3 regions of the Shinella sp. G-2 genome follow, and region 1 is predicted to be linked to each of the others. Evidence: predicted binding sites of a transcription regulator. Region 1 holds the regulator's gene; each other region holds the start of a gene.
What was found. Region 1 encodes LexA, which represses DNA repair genes until DNA is damaged. Its sites were predicted from a motif close to TGTTCNNNNTGTGTTCNG; they were not measured.
Positions count from the first base shown of each region.

Region 2: the regulator LexA is predicted to act here: its motif matches at 833-850, upstream of V8U06_RS01800 (ATP-dependent helicase).
Region 3: the regulator LexA is predicted to act here: its motif matches at 1,340-1,357, upstream of V8U06_RS11765 (glycosyl transferase).

Region 1 covers NZ_JBBEYH010000009.1:141,068-143,332, reverse strand. Annotated here, with positions in the region: gene V8U06_RS16420 (ComEC/Rec2 family competence protein) at 1-760, shown strand, start outside; gene lexA (transcriptional repressor LexA) at 751-1,476, opposite strand; gene V8U06_RS16410 (molybdopterin molybdotransferase MoeA) at 1,570-2,265, opposite strand, start outside.
Region 2 covers NZ_JBBEYH010000001.1:364,424-366,688, reverse strand. Annotated here, with positions in the region: gene V8U06_RS01810 (cyclase family protein) at 1-329, shown strand, start outside; gene V8U06_RS01805 (carboxymuconolactone decarboxylase family protein) at 376-789, shown strand; gene V8U06_RS01800 (ATP-dependent helicase) at 892-2,265, shown strand, end outside.
Region 3 covers NZ_JBBEYH010000005.1:194,552-196,816, reverse strand. Annotated here, with positions in the region: gene V8U06_RS11770 (PA0069 family radical SAM protein) at 123-1,280, opposite strand; gene V8U06_RS11765 (glycosyl transferase) at 1,415-1,948, shown strand; gene moaB (molybdenum cofactor biosynthesis protein B) at 2,046-2,265, opposite strand, start outside.

The DNA of each region.
Region 1 (2,265 bases):
GCATGCCGGGACGCTGCTCGTGCTGTTCGGCGCCGGCCTTGCGTTCTGGCCAGGCGGCGCGGCGCCGGAAGTGCTGGTATCGGAAGACGGGCGTCTCGTCGCCATCCTTGAGAACGACAGTGCCGCAACGAACCGCGCCCGGCCGACGGACTTCATCTACGATCAATGGCGCCGCGCGCTTCGCCTGAGCGGCCACCGGAAGCCTGAGCTGCGGAAGACCGCCGGACTGTTTCGTGAAGAAGCGAACGCCGCCGACGGTGCAGGCGAAACTGCCAGGGATGGGAAGCGGCCGCGCCGGAAGGCGGACCGGCAAAACGCCCTGGCCGCCATGACGGACGCGTTCGCCACGGCCGGAAAGACGCGGGCCTTCGTCTGCGAGGCGAAAGCCTTCTGTGCTGCGATATCGCCGAGCGGCTGGCGGATCGTCACGCTGGAAGACACCGCGTTTCTCGGCACGGCCTGCGACAATGCCGATCTCGTCGTCGTGCCGTTTCCGTTGCGGATCGATGCGTGCCGTTCAGGCGCGCGACTGGTGACGGCTCGCCACTTGCGGCGAACGGGCGCACTGGAAATCAGACCTGCCGACGCGGGGCAATCGGCTGACGCGGGTACGGGTGTATCCGCGCGCCTGTCTGCCGCTCCTCTGTCCTCCGCCATCGTGACCCCCGCGGTCGAAACGCTCGACCGGCCCTGGGCGCGACATCGCGCCTATGACTGGCGCACCGGCAGTTTCACGCCGGCGGTGGCGGCTCAGTTGTAGCGGCGGATGAGGCCGACGAGCTTGCCCTGGATCTTGACGCGATCCGGCCCGAAAATGCGGGTTTCGTAGGCGGGGTTGGCGGCTTCGAGCGCAATGGAGGCGCCCTTGCGGCGGAAGCGCTTCAGCGTTGCTTCCTCGTCATCGACGAGCGCAACGATGATCTCGCCGGGATTGGCGCTACTGGCATTGCGGATGATGACCGTGTCGCCGTCGAGAATGCCGGCCTCGATCATCGAATCGCCCTTCACTTCCAGGGCGTAGTGGTCGCCGCTGCCGATCATCTCGGCGGGCACGGTAATGTCGTGGGTATTGTTCTGGATGGCCGAGATCGGCACGCCGGCGGCGATGCGGCCCATGACCGGCACGGAGACCGAGGAGGACATCTCGACCGCAGAAGGCGCACTGCGCTGCACGGGTGCGGGCGCCGCCGGCTGCTTGCCACGGCTGCCTTCGATGACGGAGGGCGAGAAGCCGCGACGCGGCTGCAGGCTCGGCGAATAGGCGTCCGGCAGCTTGATGACTTCAAGCGCGCGCGCCCGGTTGGGCAGGCGGCGGATGAAGCCGCGCTCTTCGAGCGCGGTGATGAGGCGATGGATGCCAGATTTGGAGGCGAGATCCAGGGCATCCTTCATCTCGTCGAAGGACGGAGGAATGCCGGATTCCTTCATACGCTCGTGAATGAACAGGAGCAGTTCCTGTTGTTTGCGCGTCAGCATGGCCTCTCCACCGAGAATCGTGAAACAAATCCAGAACATACACTATCTGTTCCATATGTGTTCTGCAAGAGGCCGCTGAAACAATAATACTGTTCAGGCGGCGGGATCGCGCAGCAGGAGGACCGTGCAGGGCGCGCCCGCCGAGGCCGCAGGGGCATTGGGGGGACGAACCAGCAGACCTTCGGCTTTCGCGAAGACCTGCATCATGGAAGAATCCTGCTTGTCGAAGGGCGTGACCGTCAGGTTGCCCGCCGGGTCGAGCGCGATTCGCGCCCGCACATAGTCCTGCCGATGGTCGTTTTCCTTGAGCGGCACGGCGGCCACGGCCTGCCGCAGCCGGTTCTTCGGCGGCAGATGGGCGAGGCGGCGGACCAGCGGTTCGAGGAAGAGATGGGCGCAGACGAGGCTGGAAACGGGATTGCCGGGAAGGCCGACGAACTGCACGGGGCCGAGGCGGCCGACCATCAGGGGCTTGCCGGGGCGCATGGCGATGCGCCAGAAATCGAGTTCCATGCCGGCCTCGCCGAGCACCGGCTGGACGAGGTCGAAATCGCCGACCGAAGCGCCGCCGAGCGTGACGAGCACGTCGATGTCCTGCGCCAGGGCCTTGCGCACGGCCGCAAGCAGGGCCTGCTTGTCGTCGCCGACGATGCCGAGGTCGATGATCTCCGCGCCCGCGGCCCGCGCGATGGCCGAAACGCCATAGGTGTTGGAGGCGATGATCTGGCTGGCGCCGGGTGGCGTGCCCGGCGGCACGAGTTCGTCGCCGGTCGCCAGCACGGCGATGCG
Region 2 (2,265 bases), on a different contig from region 1:
CCGGCTGGGGCAAACATCTCGGCACCGAAAAATTCAGGAATGCCGACGCCGAGGGCAAGCTGCATTTCCCCGGCTTCCATGTCGAAGCCGTGCACTATCTCGCGGAAAATTCCAGCGCCGTCGGGATTGCCGTCGATACGCTTTCGCTCGATCACGGCCCCTCGCCGGACTTCGCCACGCACTATGCCTGGCTCTCTTCCGGTCACTGGGGGCTTGAAGGCGCCGCCAATCTGGACCAGCTTCCGGCAAAGGGCGCAACGCTTTTCGTCGGCGCGCCCAAGGTGCGCGGCGGCACGGGCGGTCCTTCCCGCGTCTTCGCGCTGGTCTGAACCATGCCGGCCGGCGGCACGCCGCCGGCCCTTTCCGGAGAAAGCCATGAGCACCGTCAAACCCGCCGAAGATCTTGAAGCCGATCCCCGCGTCAGGGCGGTGTTCGACGATATCCGCACCACGCGCAAATCCGATTTCGTCAACAATATGTGGCGCTATCTCGCCTTCGACCCTGCCTTGCTGGAGCGCACATGGGCCGAGGTGAAGGCGGTGATGGCGACGCCCTCGACGCTCGATCCGCTCGTCAAGGAGATGCTCTACATCGCCGTCTCGGTCACGAACGGCTGCAGTTACTGCGTTCATTCCCACACCGCCGCCGCGAAGGCGAAGGGCATGACGGACGCGCAATATGCCGAGCTGCTCGCCATCGTTTCCCTTGCCGGCAAGACCAACCAGCTTGCCACCGCGCTGCAGGTGCCCGTGGACGGCGTCTTCGACGCGGACCGCGCAAAGGCCTGAACGGCGGCACTTTCCACAATCTTTCGGCCAATGTGTTGTCCGGCGGAATAAAAGCAGAACGGAAAACTGGCCTTTCGGGACCGAATCACTACATTGAGCCGCATGACCAGCGGTTACGACGACATTCCCTTCTTCGATGAGGACCCGCAGCTCGGCGGCAAGCCGGCAGCCCCCGCCAAGCCGGCCGGCGGCATCGCCGCCCGCGCCATGGCGGCCCGCGACGCGCATCGTGCGCCCGACTATCTCTCCGGCCTCAATCCCGAACAGCGCGAGGCGGTGGAGACCGTCGACGGCCCCGTTCTGGTGCTTGCGGGCGCCGGCACCGGCAAGACGCGCGTGCTCACCACCCGTATCGCCCATATCCTCGCCACCGGCCGGGCCTTTCCCAGCCAGCTTCTCGCGGTGACCTTCACCAACAAGGCCGCGCGCGAGATGAAGGAACGTATCGGCCTTCTCGTCGGCGGCGCCGTCGAGGGCATGCCGTGGCTCGGCACCTTCCATTCCATCGGCGTCAAGCTGCTGCGCCGCCATGCCGAACTCGTCGGCCTGCGCTCGGACTTTTCCATCCTCGATACCGACGACGTCGTGCGCCTCATCAAGCAGATCCTTCAGGCCGAAGGCATCGACGACAAACGCTGGCCGGCCAAGCAGTTCGCCGGCATGATCGACACCTGGAAGAACAAGGGCCTCGATCCGGCGCAGATCCCCGAAGGCGACGCGCGCGCCTTCGCCAATGGCAAGGGCCGCGAACTCTACGTCGCCTACCAGAACCGCCTGAAGGCGCTGAATGCCTGCGACTTCGGCGATCTCCTGCTGCATCCGATCCGCATCTTCCGCGCCAATGCGGATGTGCTGGCCGACTACCACCAGAAATTCCGCTACATCCTCGTCGACGAGTACCAGGACACCAACACCGCCCAGTACATGTGGCTGCGCCTGCTCGCCCAGCGCCCGAAGGGCACGCCGCAGAACGTCTGCTGCGTCGGCGACGACGACCAGTCGATCTACGGCTGGCGCGGCGCGGAGGTGGACAACATCCTGCGCTTCGAGAAGGATTTTCCCGGCGCCAAGGTCGTCAAACTTGAGCGCAACTACCGCTCCACCGCCCATATTCTCGGCGCGGCCGGCCACCTCATCGCCCATAACGAGGACCGCCTCGGCAAGACGCTCTTCACCGACCGGATGGATCCGGACGACGACAAGGTCGTCGTGCACGCCGCCTGGGACTCGGAGGAAGAGGCCCGCGCCGTCGGGGAAAAGATCGAGCAGCTCCAGCGCAAGCAGCACAAGCTGAACGACATGGCGATCCTCGTGCGCGCCTCCTTCCAGATGCGCGAGTTCGAAGACCGCTTCGTCACGCTCGGCCTCAATTACCGCGTCATCGGCGGCCCGCGCTTCTACGAGCGCCTCGAAATCCGCGATGCGCTCGCCTACTTCCGTCTCGTCAGCCAGCCCGCCGACGACCTCGCCTTTGAG
Region 3 (2,265 bases), on a different contig from region 1:
GCCTGACGGCCCGGCAAGGCTGCATTTCAAGGGCAATGCTGCCCGTCCTGCCTTCCGCCGGGGGACGAAAAGGGTGGCGGCCCCGCTTCGATCCCCCGGCGACAGCGCCGAAGCGCCGATGCTTACAGCAGCGAAAGCTGCACGCCGCTGCCCGAAGGCGGCACGAACTGGTCGACGGCGAGCATGCGGCGGGTGCGGGTCAGCTCCAGTCGCTTGGTGGCCATCTCGAAGCGGCGGGCGATCTGCCAGGCATAGGGACCGGCCCCCTTCATGCGCTTGCCGAACTCGGCGTCGTAATCCTTGCCGTCGCGCATGGAGCGCACCAGCGACATGACATGGCGGTAGCGGTCTGGATAGTTGCGCAGCAGCCAGTCGCGGAAGAGGGGGCTGACCTCCAGCGGCAGGCGGAGCAGCACATAGCTCGCCTCCAGCGCGCCCGCCGCCTTGCCGGAATCCAGCACCCGCTCGATCTCGTGGTCGTTGAGGCCCGGAATGATCGGCGCCATCATGATGGCGGTCGGAATGCCGGCATCCGACAGGGCGCGGATCGCCTCCAGCCGGCGGGGCGGGGTGGCGGCGCGCGGCTCCATCGTGCGGGCGAGCTTGCGGTCGAGCGTCGTCACCGACAGGCCGACCCAGGCTAGGCCGCGCGCGGCCATGCGCGAGAGAATGTCGATGTCGCGCATCACCAGCGCCGATTTGGTGACGATGGAGACCGGGTGGTTCGCCTTGTCCAGCACCTCGAGGATCTGCCGCATGATGCGCCATTCCTTCTCGATCGGCTGATAGGGATCGGTGTTGGTGCCGATGGCGATGACGCGCGGCTTGTAGCCGGGCTTGGAGAGTTCCCGTTCCAGCAGCCGCGGCGCATCCGGCTTGGCGAAGAGCTTCGCCTCGAAATCGAGGCCGGCGGACAGGCCCATGAAGGCGTGCGTCGGCCGGGCGAAGCAGTAGATGCAGCCATGCTCGCAGCCGCGATAGGGATTGATCGAGCGGTCGAAGGGAATGTCGGGCGATTCGTTGCGGGAAATGATGGTGCGCGGCTTTTCCACCTGCACCTCGGTGCGGAAGGGCGGCAGGTCTTCCAGCGTCTGCCAGCCGTCGTCGAAGCCCTCCCGCGTCACCGGCTCGAAACGGCCGGTGAAGTTCAGGCCCGCGCCCCGGCCGCGCCGGCGATCCCCGTCGACCCGCATGCCCGTCTGGGACATCAGCGCTTCGGCAATATCCTTCGTGTGGCCGGGCGCAAGCGCGCCCTGCCTGAGGCTGACAAGATCGTTCATGGTGGTCTCCGGCGGGGCCGTTCGCCCCGATTCCATGACTATATTCCTATCGCCGGAATGAGAACAATGCAAGAACAAATTTCAATCGGGACGGTGCGGTGGCGTTCCATGCTGCGATGCGATATTGCAGGATCATGCTGACGATCATCCTAGAATGCCGGGACAACGAGGCGGAACTGGCGCAGACCCTGTCGGCGCTCGTTCCGGGCGCCGTCGAGGGCGTGGTGCGCGACGTGATCGTGCTCGACCACGGGTCGCGCGACGGCTCGCCGGAGGTCGCGGATGCGGCCGGCTGCCGGTTCCTGACGCAGTGGGATATCGGTGATGTCCTGCGCTCGGCGCGGGGCGACTGGCTCCTCTTCCTGGAGCCCGGCGCGCGGCCGCTGACAGGCTGGGTCGATGCGATCGTCGATCATGTGGCGGTCAGCCCCGGCCCGGCGCGCTTTCGCGCCTCGCGCAGCCACCGCAGGCCGTTCCTCCAGCGTCTCGTCCGGAAAACGCCGCCGCTGGAGCAGGGCTATCTCGTCAGCAAGCGCCAGCTTGTTACCGCAATCCGCCCGGGCATGGCGCTGGCCGATATCGCGCGCGGCGGCAGGCCGCGCGACCTCGTCGCCGAGATCGTACCGGCCTGGGCGGTGAAGGCGATGCGGGCGGACGTCGCGGGCTAGAGTTTGTCAGGGAAGAGTGGGAACCGGTTTTCCCGAAAAGACAAACGAAAACAAAAGAATTCAGAGCATGTCTGGTTCAATATGAACCTGACATGCTCTAACCCGCCGAGCGCTTCAGGTGCTCGTCGAGACGCGGCATGATTTCCACGAAATTGCAGGGCATGTGACGATAGTCGAGCTGCGCCTTGAGGATGCCGTCCCAGGCGTCCTTGCAGGCGCCGGGTGAGCCCGGCAGCACGAAGACGAAGGTGGCGTTGAGCACGCCGCCCGTCGCGCGTGACTGGATCGTCGACGTGCCGATCTTGTCGTAGGAGATG